DNA from 3 places in the Pseudomonas helmanticensis genome. Region 1 is predicted to be linked to each of the others. Evidence: predicted binding sites of a transcription regulator. Region 1 holds the regulator's gene; each other region holds the start of a gene.
What was found. Region 1 encodes FliA, which starts transcription of late flagellar genes. Its sites were predicted from a motif close to CTAAAGTTTNNNNNNNNNNNGCCGNTAA; they were not measured.
Positions count from the first base shown of each region.

Region 2: a site for FliA is predicted at 2,406-2,433, ahead of QOL84_RS06280 (methyl-accepting chemotaxis protein). Genes of this name have one in related genera too.
Region 3: a site for FliA is predicted at 2,881-2,908, ahead of motA (flagellar motor stator protein MotA). Genes of this name have one in related genera too.

Region 1 is NZ_FXUY01000001.1:2,531,238-2,535,799, forward strand. It holds gene QOL84_RS11195 (chemotaxis protein CheA) at 1-451, opposite strand, end outside; gene QOL84_RS11200 (protein phosphatase CheZ) at 506-1,294, opposite strand; gene QOL84_RS11205 (chemotaxis response regulator CheY) at 1,313-1,684, opposite strand; gene fliA (RNA polymerase sigma factor FliA) at 1,851-2,591, opposite strand; gene fleN (flagellar synthesis regulator FleN) at 2,588-3,418, opposite strand; gene flhF (flagellar biosynthesis GTPase FlhF) at 3,535-4,562, opposite strand, start outside.
Region 2 is NZ_FXUY01000001.1:1,393,130-1,397,691, forward strand. It holds gene QOL84_RS06265 (phenylacetate--CoA ligase family protein) at 1-611, shown strand, start outside; gene QOL84_RS06270 (GNAT family N-acetyltransferase) at 599-1,537, shown strand; gene QOL84_RS06275 (hypothetical protein) at 1,591-2,118, opposite strand; gene QOL84_RS06280 (methyl-accepting chemotaxis protein) at 2,502-4,493, shown strand.
Region 3 is NZ_FXUY01000001.1:3,735,801-3,740,362, forward strand. It holds gene QOL84_RS16735 (caspase family protein) at 1-97, shown strand, start outside; gene QOL84_RS16740 (toll/interleukin-1 receptor domain-containing protein) at 97-582, shown strand; gene motB (flagellar motor protein MotB) at 905-1,957, opposite strand; gene motA (flagellar motor stator protein MotA) at 1,961-2,812, opposite strand; gene QOL84_RS16755 (HDOD domain-containing protein) at 2,979-4,517, shown strand; gene rhdA (thiosulfate sulfurtransferase) at 4,560-4,562, shown strand, end outside.

The DNA.
Region 1 (4,562 bases):
CTTCGCCAACCAGCTCTTCGATCATTTCAGCCACCGGCGATGCCGGGGCTGCGTCCGCCGATTGCGGTTCGGCCAGGCGCGCGAGGGCGGCCAGCAGTTCCGGGGTTGCAGCGGTGATCGGTGCACGCTCACGAACCTCAGTGAACATGCTGTTCACCGCGTCCAGTGCTTCGAGGACAACGTCCATCAGTTCTGCATCAACGCGACGTTCACCCTTGCGCAGGATGTCGAACACGTTTTCGGCGATGTGACAGCACTCCACCAGCTCATTGAGCTGAAGGAAGCCGGCGCCCCCTTTTACAGTGTGGAAACCGCGAAAAATTGCGTTGAGCAGATCTGCGTCATCCGGGCGGCTTTCCAGCTCGACCAGTTGTTCGGACAGTTGCTCAAGAATCTCGCCGGCCTCAACCAGGAAATCCTGAAGGATCTCTTCATCGGCGCCGAAGCTCATTAATGGGGTGCTCCTACAGGTCTAAAAACCCAAAAAACCTAAAATTCCACAACTCTAGAATCCAAGGCTGGATAACAAATCGTCCACATCGTCCTGACCGGACACAACGTCTTCTCGTTTATCGGCATGAATCTGCGGACCTTCACCCTGCGAGAGATGTTTTTGTGGATCTTTTTCTGCAAGCATCGCGGCGCGGTCATGTTCGATGCCCGCAAAGCGGTCGACCTGACTGGCCATGAGCACGAGTTTGAGCAAATTGCTTTCGACTTCGGTGACCAGTTGGGTCACACGCTTGATCACCTGACCGGTCAGATCCTGGTAATCCTGAGCCAGCAGGATGTCGTTGAGATTGCTCGACACCGCACGGTTGTCCGTGCTGCTGCGTGACAGAAAACCGTCGACCCGGCGCGCCAGTTCGCGGAACTCTTCAGCCCCGACCTCGCGACGCATGAAGCGGCCCCAATCGGCGCTCAAGGTCTGGGCTTCATCGGCCAGACCATTGACCACCGGCGTGGCGCTTTCCACCAGATCCATGGTGCGGTTGGCCGCGGCTTCCGTCAGCTTGACCACATAGCCAAGGCGTTCGGTGGCGTCGGTGATTTGCGACACTTCCTCGGCCTGCGGCATGTTCGGGTCGATCTGGAAGTTGACGATCGCACTGTGCAGTTCACGTGTGAGCTTGCCGACTTCCTGATACAGGCCACGGTCACGGGTCTGATTGAGCTCATGGATCAGTTGCACAGCGTCGCCGAACCTGCCTTTTTCAAGGCTCTCGACCAGTTCGACCGCGTGTTTTTTCAGGGTCGACTCGAAATCGCCCTGTGAAGATTCGTTATGCTCCATAGCTCCCCCGCGCGTTCATCAGCCGATGCGTTCGAAAATCTTCTCGATTTTGTCTTTCAACGCCTGAGCCGTGAAAGGTTTGACTACGTAGCCGTTCACACCGGCCTGAGCGGCCTCGATGATCTGCTCGCGCTTGGCTTCGGCAGTCACCATCAATACCGGCAGGTGCTTGAGTTTTTCATCGGCGCGCACGTGGCGCAGCAGGTCGATACCGGTCATGCCCGGCATGTTCCAGTCTGTTACCAGAAAGTCGATGCTTCCGCTGTTGAGCACTGGAATGGCAGTCACGCCATCGTCAGCCTCGACGGTGTTGGTGAACCCAAGATCACGCAGCAGGTTCTTGATGATCCGCCGCATCGTTGAGAAGTCATCAACGATGAGGATTTTCATGTCTTTGTTCAATTCGACCTCCAAGCAGTCTTAAACGCGCCCAGCACCTGGACGCGCCACTTCAATCAATCGGCGCAGCACTCGAAGACTGTCTGGAGCACAACAGAGCAAGACCGGTGCCGTTCATCACCGCACCAGCCTCGTTCGCAGTGTCCCCACACTGCCTTCAGCGCGCTCGCCACTCCCCCAAACGCCCCCGCAAACGGGCCGCGCACTGGCTGTGTAACTGGCTGACCCGCGATTCACTGACGCCAAGGACTTCACCGATTTCCTTGAGGTTCAGCTCTTCGTCGTAGTACAGCGCCAACACCAGTCGCTCACGCTCCGGCAAATTGGCAATCGCGTCCGCCAGCGCTGCCTGGAAGCGTTCATCTTCCAGATCGCGCGACGGCTCGAGATGAGCACTCGCGCCATCCTCGTGCAGCCCTTCGTGTTCGCCGTCCTGCAACAGGTCGTCGAAACTGAACAGGCGGCTGCCCAAGGTGTCATTCAAAATCCCGTAGTAATCGTCGAGACTCAATTGGAGTTCGGCTGCAACCTCGTGATCTTTAGCGTCACGGCCGGTTTTAGCTTCAATTGAGCGAATTGCGTCACTGACCATACGGGTATTGCGGTGAACCGAGCGTGGCGCCCAGTCCCCTTTGCGCACTTCGTCGAGCATCGCGCCGCGGATTCGAATGCCCGCGTACGTTTCGAAACTGGCGCCTTTGCTGGCGTCATATTTGGTCGAGACTTCGAGCAGGCCGATCATCCCGGCCTGAATCAGGTCTTCGACCTGCACACTCGCCGGCAACCGTGCCAGCAAGTGGTAAGCAATGCGTTTGACCAGCGGCGCGTAACGCTCGATCAGCTCGTACTGAGCGTCGCGTGCCGACTTCTTGTAGTAGTTCATACCGCTAGCGGTCATAACACGGGCCCTGCCGTTTGCTGCACGAGGCGCTCGACGAAAAATTCAAGATGGCCACGCGGGTTGGCCGGCAACGGCCAGGTATCGACTTTCTGCGCGATCGCCTTGAACGCCAGTGCGCACTTGGAACGCGGGAAGGCTTCATAGACGGCGCGCTGCTTCTGCACGGCCTTGCGCACACTTTCGTCGTACGGCACGGCGCCGACGTATTGTAGAGCGACGTCAAGGAAGCGATCCGTGACCTTGGTCAACTTGGCGAACAGGTTGCGCCCTTCCTGAGGGCTCTGCGCCATGTTGGCCAGCACGCGGAAGCGGTTCATGCCGTAATCGCGGTTGAGCAATTTGATCAGCGCGTAGGCATCGGTGATAGAAGTCGGCTCATCGCAGACCACCAGCAACACTTCCTGCGCTGCGCGCACGAAACTGACTACCGAGTCACCAATACCCGCAGCGGTGTCGATCACCAGTACGTCGAGATTGTCGCCGATGTCGCTGAACGCCTGAATCAGGCCGGCGTGTTGCGCCGGGCTCAGGTGCACCATGCTCTGCGTGCCGGAGGCGGCAGGCACGATGCGGATCCCGCCCGGGCCTTGCAACAGCACGTCGCGCAATTCGCAGCGGCCTTCGATGACGTCGGCCAGCGTGCGTTTGGGGGTCAACCCCAGCAGAACGTCGACGTTCGCCAGCCCCAGATCGGCGTCCAGCAACATGACCCGACGGCCAAGCTCTGCCAGCGCCAGGGACAAGTTCACTGACACGTTAGTCTTCCCGACGCCACCTTTGCCGCCGGTCACCGCGATCACCTGTACGGGATGCATGCTGCCCATGTTATTTCTTTACCTTGTCTTGCATAGACGGAGGCCACATTACTGGCTGCGCGTTCACAACCGGAACAATGCATGGCAGACCATCGATGTAGGTACAAAAATTATTCATGAATACCTCAGCCTACCTGCTTGGTCGGGCTGTGATAGATATCAGCGAACATGTCAGCCATGGCTTCTTCGCTGGGTTCTTCCTGCATTTGCACGCTGACGGCGCGGCTGACCAGTTGATGACGGCGCGGCAGATGCAGATCATCCGGAATCCGTGGGCCATCGGTCAGGTACGCGACCGGCAATTCATGACTGATCGCCAGGCTTAACACTTCGCCAAGGCTGGCCGTTTCATCCAGTTTAGTCAGGATGCACCCGGCTAGCCCGCAACGCTTGTAACTGTGATAAGCGGCGGTTAGAACCTGTTTCTGGCTGGTGGTTGCCAAGACCAGATAATTTTTTGAGCGAATGCCACGACCGGCGAGGCTTTCGAGCTGCATGCGCAGGGCCGGATCGCTGGCTTGCAGGCCCGCAGTATCGATCAACACCACGCGTTTGCGCAGCAATGGATCCAGTGCCTGAACCAGCGATTGGCCCGGATCGACGTGAGTCACCGGCACATTGAGAATGCGGCCCAGCGTCTTCAGTTGTTCCTGCGCACCGATGCGGAAGCTGTCCATGCTCACCAGCGCGACATTCTGCGCGCCGTACTTGAGCACATAACGCGCGGCGAGCTTGGCCAGCGTGGTGGTCTTGCCCATGCCGGCAGGGCCGACCATGGCAATCACACCGCCCTCTTCCAGCGGCTCGACTTCCGGTACGGCAATCATCCGCGCCAGATGCGCAAGCAACATGCGCCAGGCCTGACGCGGCTCTTCGATATCGGTAATCATCGACAGCAAGTCGCGCGACAACGGACCGGACAAACCGATGCGTTGCAGACGACGATACAGATTGGCTTGCGCCGGACGGCTGCCTTGCAGCTGATTCCAGGCCAGGGTGCCGAGCTGCACTTCCATCAGCTCGCGCAGGCTGTTCAATTCAAAACGCATCGAATCCAGTGCACGCGGATCAACGCCGCCGGAGGACTGCGCAGGTGCCGGGGCCGGACGCGCCGGCGCGGCGTAGGTCGGTTCGGTCAGCGGTTCGGCAGCGG
Region 2 (4,562 bases), 1.1 Mb from region 1:
GTGACTGCGCCCTGAACGAACACCGCATGCTCGACCGCCACAGTGTGGTGGAAATCCTCGATGAACAGACCGGTGAGGTTATCGAGGATTGCGGGCGGACGGGACGTCTGGTCCTCACCAATTTCACCCGTCGCCTGATGCCGCTGATTCGCTATCCGGTGGGCGACCTCGCCTGCTGGAAAGAACCTTGTGGCGCACCGATGCGTAAATTCGCCTTGATGGGGCGCAGCATGGACAGCCAGCGTGTGCGGGTCGGCAGTTTGACCCTGCTGACCGCCGAAATCGGCGAGATCGTGCAACGCATTGCTGCCGGAGGTGAATGGCAACTGGTGCTCGATCATTCAAACAATCGCGATGACTTGCACCTTAAGTGGCGGCACGCCGCGCAGCGCCTCGACACGACGCAAGTCAGTGCAGAACTGCGCGCGGCGTTGATCGATCAGTACCCTTTGATCGAACAACTGACTGCCGATGGATTACTCAATCTGCAAGTGGCGAGCTGCGTCGGTGAGGATTTCGCCTGTCATCCCCGCTCGGGCAAACACCAGAAAGTTGTCGACCTGCGCCTCTATGGCAATGCTTCTGCGGAGCCGCACACATGGACATCGTGACCCTGAGAAACTACCGCAGCACCGATGCTGTGGCGGTCAGCCGCCTGTTCCGCGAAGTCTATGGCGACCACTACGTTCATCCCCACGTTTATCTGCCCTACATGATCAGTCAGAACCACGACGATGGCCGTTGGCATTCGCTGGTGGCCGTGAGCGGCAAAAAAATCCTCGGCCACGCGACACTGTTCAGAAATGCCGGCTCGCCGGTCGCCGAACTGGCGCTGACTGTGGTTCATCCAGCGACACGTGAGCAAAACATTGCCACGCGGCTGGGGCAACAGTTGCTGATCCATGCGCAAGCGCTGGGCTGCCGTGGCGTGACGATCAAACAAGTGACCCATCACGCCTACTCGCAAAAAATGGCCGACAGGCTCGGATTTCACAGCACGGGACTGTTACCCGACTACGCGCCTTCGCCATTTGGCGAGATATTGCCGGAGTCGATCGTCATGGGTTTCAGAGGCATCGACGACTACGAGCGGCCGCTGCCATCGCTTGACTGGCCAGCCAGCTGCGCCGATTTCATGCAGCAGATGTGCAACGAGTTTGGCACGCGCAAAAAACCCTCACCCTGGGTCGGGCAAGCAATGCATTTCGACCAGCATTCAGGGCGTTATGACATGGTGCTCAAACAACTGAGCAGTGCCGTGCTCCAGCAACTGCGGCAATTGCCGGCACACTGGATGGTTTCGATCAGGCTCAGGCTGGCAGAAGGTTTTGCCGGCGCAATGCACAATCTGTCGATGGCAGGGTTCACGTTCACCGGGATTGTCCCGGATGATCGCGGCGAAGGCTGGCTGGCACTGTTTCACCGCAACTACTTGCCGCGCCAGTTGCAATTGCACTGCGCGCGCATGCAACAGCTGCAGGATCAAATACAGCAACGCTTCGGCGATTACTGCAATACCGCACTGCAAGCTCGTTGAACCAAAGACTGGCAGGCCCGCCGAGAGATTGTGCGGGCCTTGTTCCGTGGTCTTTACGCTTTGGCTTTGACGCCGCTGTCGACAGGTTTCGGCATGTTGCCTTCACCGTAGGTTTTCAGGTTCTGCAGGACGTAAATCGCTTTTTTAAACTCGGGGATCAGGCTCTTGCCGTAAGCGTTGCCATTGAGGCCGTTGCTCTGGATGGCATCGAGTTGGGTCGCGAAGTACTCCAGCGCGTTGAATTTCGCATCAATATCTTTCGTCACGCCAAAACGATCGAACTTGTCGCCGGCGTTCTTCAGCGTAAAGGAAGTAATCTCGGAGATCAGCCCGCGGCTACGCAACGTTTCGCTCAGGTTGCCCAATTGTTTTACCGACACATTCGCCGGATCGAAACCCTTGATTGCCCGTCGCAAACCCTGCTTATCCATTTCGGCAGTATTCAACGCCATAGGATTGCTGCCGACCATGGTGAGCATCTGCTGCACCTTGACGCTCTGGGATACTTGTTTTTTGGCGCCGGTGTCGCGTACCAGAACCCCTGCCTTGGCCTGCCAGCCGCCGACAATACCGATCGTCATGAGAAGACTCCCTGAAAAATGACCATAAAAATGTCCGTGTTGAACGCAGTAATGGACGCGAGTATCAGCGGGGCGAACTGATGGCACCAACCTGTTTCTGCACTTTTTTACAATTCTTGTACATTCTCGATACAAATAACCCATAGCCCCACAAACCTTGGGTTAAAGCGCCTGCGACTGTCGGTAAACAACCAGCGCTTCACGCTGACAAGCAGGTAAGTCCGCTTGAATGTATCCAACCCGATACTGACCAGTCATCGGCGGCAATCTTTTTAGTACGCCAGTACCTCAAGCTTCTTGCCAGCGCGACGATACGCTGAGATACCCGCACTGTTTCACTCCCACCCCTCTAACAAGAATCGCAGTTCAAGGACCGGATCCCCATGCCCGCATTCCGTACCATTCAGGCTCGCTACACGCTGTTTCTGGTTCTGTTTATCCTGCTGTTGTCGGTGCTCACGGTGGTTGGCATCAGCCAACTGGTCGCGCCCAAGTTGCGCCACACCGAAGAACAGGTGGTGCTCAACCGCATCGCTGAAGTCGCCGAGCAGATTCAGGGCGAACTTTACAAAGTCCAGGCGCAGCAACGCAGCATCACCCAGACCATCCCGCTGCTCGACAGTGCCGCGATCGACACTGTGTTGCCGGGGTTGGTGGATCAATACGGCGAGCTGAAGGTTTTTGGCGGCGGCATCTGGCCGTTGCCGGGGCAGCGTGAAGCCGGGCGCAACAAGTTCAGCACCTTCTGGCACCGCGATGCTTCGGGCAAATTGGCGGTGAACACCTTCTGGAACAGCGACGCGGCACCCAACTATTACGACCAGAGCTGGTACAAGGGCGGCATGGCGACGCCGCGCGGCCAGTGCGCCTGGGCCGCAGCCTATAAAGACGACGCCAGCGCCGAGCCACGTACCAACTGCGCGATGGCCATTCAGAAGAATGGAGCCGCTTACGGCGTGTCGACCATCGACGTCACCCTCGGCTTCTTCAATGACCTGGTCGCAAGCAAGGAGAAAGACCTCAACGCGCAAATGCTGATCGTCGAAGCGGACGGCAAGATCATCAGCAACAGCTCGCGCATCAGCGGCCCGATCGTGCTGAAGAACATCAGCGAACTGGCCGGCGCCTCGACTTTCGCCAGCCAGGTCAAGGCCGGCCTGCAAAACCGCGATCAGGCGCAGCGCGTCGAGTTCGACAACAACGGCGAAGCCAGCACCTTCTTCATGCGTCCGATCGAGGGCACGCCGTGGTTCCTCGCCACGGCCCTGCCGACCAAAATGCTCACCGCGCAGCGTGACGATGTACTCAGCACCCTGAGCCTGCTGCAGATTCCGCTGGTGATCCTGCTCGTGCTGTTGCAGGTCTATGCGATCCGCCAGTTGGTTTCGCGCCTGAAAGCCTTGAAAGCCAACATCGATTCGCTGTCCAGCGGCGACGCCGACCTGACGCGACGGATCACCATTCGCGCCGAGGATGAACTGGGCGCGATCGGCCATTCGGTCAACACGTTTATCGCTTACCTGCAAAGCATGATTGGCGAAGTCACCCAGGCCACCGGCGCCATGGCGTCGGGCCTCGACAACCTGCAACGCACCTCGGCGCACACCAGCCAGATCCTGTTGCGTCACGCCTCGGAAACCGATCAGACCGTCACCGCTATCACCGAAATGAGTTCGACGGCGGAAAGCGTTGCACAAAACGCCGCCGAGACCGCTGCCTTCACCCAGCGCGCCAACGAAAACGCCGACCGTTCACGCGTGGTGGTCGGTGAAGCGACCAGCAGCGTGGTCGCGCTGATCGATGAGGTCGCCAGCGCTACACACAAGGTTGAAAACATGCAGCAAGACGCCCAGCGCATCACCGAGATTCTCGGGGTGATCGGCGCGATTGCCGGCCAGACCAACCTGCTGGCACTCAACGCGGCGATTGAAGCGGCGCGTGCCGGTGAGCAGGGTCGTGGCTTTGCGGTGGTGGCCGACGAGGTGCGCGCCCTCGCCGCCCGCACCCAGGCCAGCACGTCGGAAATCAACGAGATGTTGACCCGTCTGACCCAAGGCGTCAGTTCTTCGGTCAGCGCCATGGAAAACACCCAGGCCAGTTGCCAGTCGGCAGCGGATGCCACCGCGCGGGTCAACTCGGGTCTGGATGAAATGGCCGGTTCGGTCAGCCACATCAACAGCCTCAGCACGCAGATCGCCACCGCCGCCGAACAGCAAAGCGCGGTGACCGAAGAGATCAACCGCAGCATGGTGCAGATCCGCCACATGGTCGACGAACTGGTGCAGAGCGGCCAGGCCAGCGAACTTAACACCCGGCAACTGCTGGAAGCCAACAGCCGCGTGAGCGCGATCATGGGCCGCTTCAAGGTCCGCTAATCACCACAATGACACCTCTGCAGGAGCTGCCGCGGGCTGCGGTCTTTTGATCTTGATCTGGATAGACAA
Region 3 (4,562 bases), 1.2 Mb from region 1:
CGAGCACATGTACTACGCCGCCCTCCACTCCACCGGCTGCCGCCTCACCGCCCTCGGCGCCTACTACCGCGAACTCGCGCTCAAAGGACATTTCTGATGCCTGTCTTCATCAGCTACCGCCACATGGATCGCCTGCATGCCGTGGCGATCAACAATCGCCTCAAGCAGGCCAACATCAAGACTTATCTGGATGTGCTGGACCCCGAGTCGCAGACCACCGACGACATCACCGGCGTGATCACGCGCAACATCACCGAATGCACGCACTTGCTCGCGGTGGTGTCGGAGAGGACTGCTTTGTCGTGGTGGGTGCCGTTCGAGATTGGTGAGGCGACCATTAGCAACCGGCGGATTTGCTCGTTCAAGACCGGGCCGGCGGAGCTGCCGCTGTATCTGGATAAATGGCCGAAGTTGAGTACGGATAAAGACATCGATTTCTTTATCGATGCCTATCGGGAGGAAGTATCGAACAAGCGCTCGATGGTGCTGGATTCGATCAGCGAATCCACCAAGGGCACTTACAAGCGCAATGCCGAGCTCTTTCATGATCAGCTGAAGAGCAGGATTCGACGGGGGTTTTGATTGGTCGGCTTGGCTTGAGAGCCCCTCACCCTAGCCCTTCCGAAACGTCGGACCGCCCGGAGGGAGAGGGGACTGACAGCGGTGAATATGCGAGGTTTGCCGACCTGAAATTCCTGAGTCGTACTCAGGTTTTGAACTGCACAAAGATCTGCTCCCTTGCATCAGTCAAACGCAGACTCTGAACAGCATGAAGATCGGCTCCCTTCCCCCTCTACCCCTTGGGGGAGAGGGCTGGTGTGAGGGGGGATGGATCTCAAGTCCCGCACAAGATCCAAACCGACAGCCACAAAAAAGCCGACATCTCTGTCGGCTTTTTCGTCTCTTACTGCTTCGGCGCAGGAGCCGGCGCTGGCGCCGCACTCCCCAGCTCGGCCGGTTTCGGTGCAGCGTCGTCGAACAGGTTCAGGCGTTCGCGCAGTTCGTGCGCCGGTACCGGCTGCTGATCCGCCGGCAGTGCGTTCGGGTCGACCGGCGTCGCCGGAGCGGCGCCGTTCTGGCCTTGATCCGCCGGTTTCGCCGGATCGGCACCTTGCGAGCCTTCGATGGCAGCCTGGGCTTTCTTGGTCAGCACGACGATGTCGATACGACGGTTGACCGGGTTGAACGGGTTTTCCTTGTCGAACAGCGCCGACGAGGCATAACCGACGACCCGCGCCACTTGCGCATCCGGATAGCTACCGGCGACCAAGGCACGACGGGCCGCGTTGGCACGGTTGGCCGAGAGTTCCCAGTTACCGAAATCGCCGGTGCCGGTGTACGGCTTGGCGTCGGTGTGGCCGCTGATGCTGATCTTGTTCGGCACCGCTTTGATGGTGTCGGCCATGGCCAGCAGGATGTCTTCGAAGTACGGCTTCAGGCGTGCAGAACCCGAGTCGAACATCGGCCGGTTCTCGGCGTCCATGATCTGGATGCGCAAGCCGTTCGGCGTGATCTCGAAGAGGATCTGATCCTTGAATTTCTGCAGTTGCGGGTTCTCGTCGACCTTGTTCTGCAGTTCTTGCAGGAGCAGTTCCAGACGTTCCTTCTCGACCTGCTCGGCCATGCCTTCAACCTGCTCGGTGTCGACCGTGACCTTGTCCGGTTGCGGCTGCGACTTCACTTCCGGGTTGAGGGTGTTTTCCGGCGCCAGGGTCGGCGTGCCGCCCAGATCGATGATGTACGGCGTGCCGCTTTCGGAAAAGCCGACCGGGTCCTTGAAGTAACCGGCGATGGCGATCTTCTGCTCAGGTGTGGCGGTGGACAACAGCCACAACACCAGGAAGAACGCCATCATCGCCGTGGCGAAGTCGGCGAAGGCGATTTTCCACGCCCCGCCGTGATGCCCGCCGGCTATGCGCTTGACGCGCTTGATGATAATCGGCTGATTATTTTCCATGGCTTAGCGACCGCGAACGGCTTGTTCCAGCTCGGCAAAGCTTGGACGGTGGGCCGGGTACAGAACCTTGCGACCGAACTCGACCGCCAGCGATGGCGGCATGCCGGAAGCCGAAGCCACCAGCGAGGCCTTGATGGCTTCGTAGACGTTCAGCTCTTCTTTGGCATCGTGGGCCAGCGAGTGCGCCAGCGGGCCGAAGAAACCGTACGCCGCGAGAATACCGAAGAAGGTACCCACGAGTGCCGCACCGACGTGCAGGCCGATGGACTTCTGGTCGCCTTCACCCAGGGATGCCATGGTCACCACGATACCGAGTACCGCCGCAACGATGCCGAAACCGGGCATGGCGTCGGCAATACCGTTTACCGCGTGGGATGGGTGTTCGAGGTCTTCTTTGAGGCTGTACAACTCCATGTCGAACAGGCCTTCAAGTTCGTGCGGGGCCATGTTGCCGGACGACATGATGCGCAGGTAATCGCAGATGAACGCGGTCATGCGCTCATCTTTGAGCACTGCCGGGTACTTGGCGAAGATCGGGCTCGCAGCGGCATCTTCAATGTCGCCTTCGATGGCCATCATGCCTTCGCGGCGGCTTTTGTTGAGAATCTCGTAGATCAGGCCGAGCACTTCCAGATAGAAAGTGTGGCTGAAGCGCGAACTGAACATGCTCAGGGATTTCTTGAGCACGTGCATCGTCATGTAGCCGGGGTTGGCCTGGAGGAATGCGCCAAGGGCCGCACCGCCGATAATCATCACCTCGAAGGGCTGGATCAGGGCGGCAATCTTGCCGTGGGAGAGCACGTATCCGCCGAGCACGCTCGCGAATACGACGATGATGCCGATAATTTTAGCCATAGGTAGGAAAGTACTTACTGAGTCGGGTTCAAGGTCATATTCGGAAGTTAAAAAATCTCTTCTTCTACTTATCGGCAAAACTGCGCCAGACTATAGCCAGTTCAGGCGAAAAGCCAATTTAGCCCATGCCGGGCGCGTCTACAGTCAGTGAAGATCCCCTCCAGACATGGCTAATGAAACGAACGTCCCACATGCAAAACCGACCACGCTCGACGGCTGGGTCAAGCTGCTCGACAGCGTTCGACTGCCCGTACCGCAAGAGGCTCACGACAAGGTTTGCCGGGCGATTCGCGACAATCGCAGCTCGCTGCGAGACATTGCCGATCTGATGCAGGACAGCCCCGCACTGGCCTTGAGCATCATCCGTGAGGCCAATCGTCACACCCACGGCAATATGGCTTCGCCGGCGGAAAATCTTGAAGTGGCGATCAACCGTCTCGGCCTGGCGCGTACCGAAGAGTTGCTCGCGCGCTTGCCCGCCGAGCCACTGATGCAAATTCCCAAGGCCCTGCGCCAATTGCAGATGATCAGCCAGCACGCGACGCAACAGGCCAACGGTTTTTTCGCCAGCCGCCTGGCGCGGCTGTGGCAGGACATTCATTGGGGCAGCCTGCTGTTTCTGTCGCCGTTGTGGCCGCTGGCGCTGACCTATCCACAGTTGCTGGAAGAATGGGAACTGCGGGTTATCCACAAGGGCGAGTCGGCACGCACCGTCGAAAAGCAATTGTTTGGCGTGCGCCTGTTGAGAATCGCCGACGCGCTGGTCGAAGCCTGGCATCTGCCGATCTGGGTTCAGCAGGGCTACAAACTGCTCCTCAGCGAACAACGCGAATTGGTCAAAGTGCTGCGCATCGCTCGCGACAGCGAACATCCGTTGCGCCAGCAAAACCGCCTCGACGATGACCCGACATTGCGCCGCTGGCTCAATCAGCCGGCCAACACAGTGCTACTGGCCAATGGTCTGGCGCTGTCGGCGCAACAGGCCTGGGACAGTCCGCACAGCGAACGCTGGCAGTACCTGACCAGCCTTTACCTGCAAATTTCGATGGATGAAGTGCAGCAACAATTGCACCAGCAGGCCGCCAACAGCGCCCGTCATCATGCAATGCCAGACTTGTGGCACCCGGCGGTTTCGCTGTTGTGGCCGTGGGGCACCCGGCGCTTACCGGCCGGCATGTTGCCCGCCGCAGCGCCCAACGCCGAAGACCTGACGCAATGGCGCAAGCAGTGCGCCGAACTGCTGGCAGAACCGAGCCGCTTCACCAATGCCATGAGCCTGACCGTTGCGGCCCGCGATGCATTGGTTGCCAGCGGCATGCGTCGGGTGCTGATCCTGATGGCCGACCGCACGCAATCCAGTCTGCGCGTGCAACAAACGCATGGTTTGCCAAAAGAAGCCGCTGCGCTGACGTTCGCCGTCAGTCAAAGTACCGTGCTGCAACGCCTGCTCGCGCAACAAGCGCAGGTGCGCATCAACCAGGACAACAACGCACAGTTTTCCGCCCTGCTGCCTCCGAGCCTGCGCGCACTGTTTCGTGGCGAGCATCTGCTCTTGCGTTCATTGGTCAATAACGGCCGGGTGATCATGATCGTCGTCGCCGACCAGGGCGGCGGGCCGTTCGCCGATATCAGCGTGCAAGCCTTTGGCAAAACCGCGCAATGCATCGAAAAAGCCCTGCAAAGCTTTAGCAGCCGTGGCCGATGAGGCTGCGCTACAATCCTCCCCTTTGTGCTCTGGAGACCTCACATG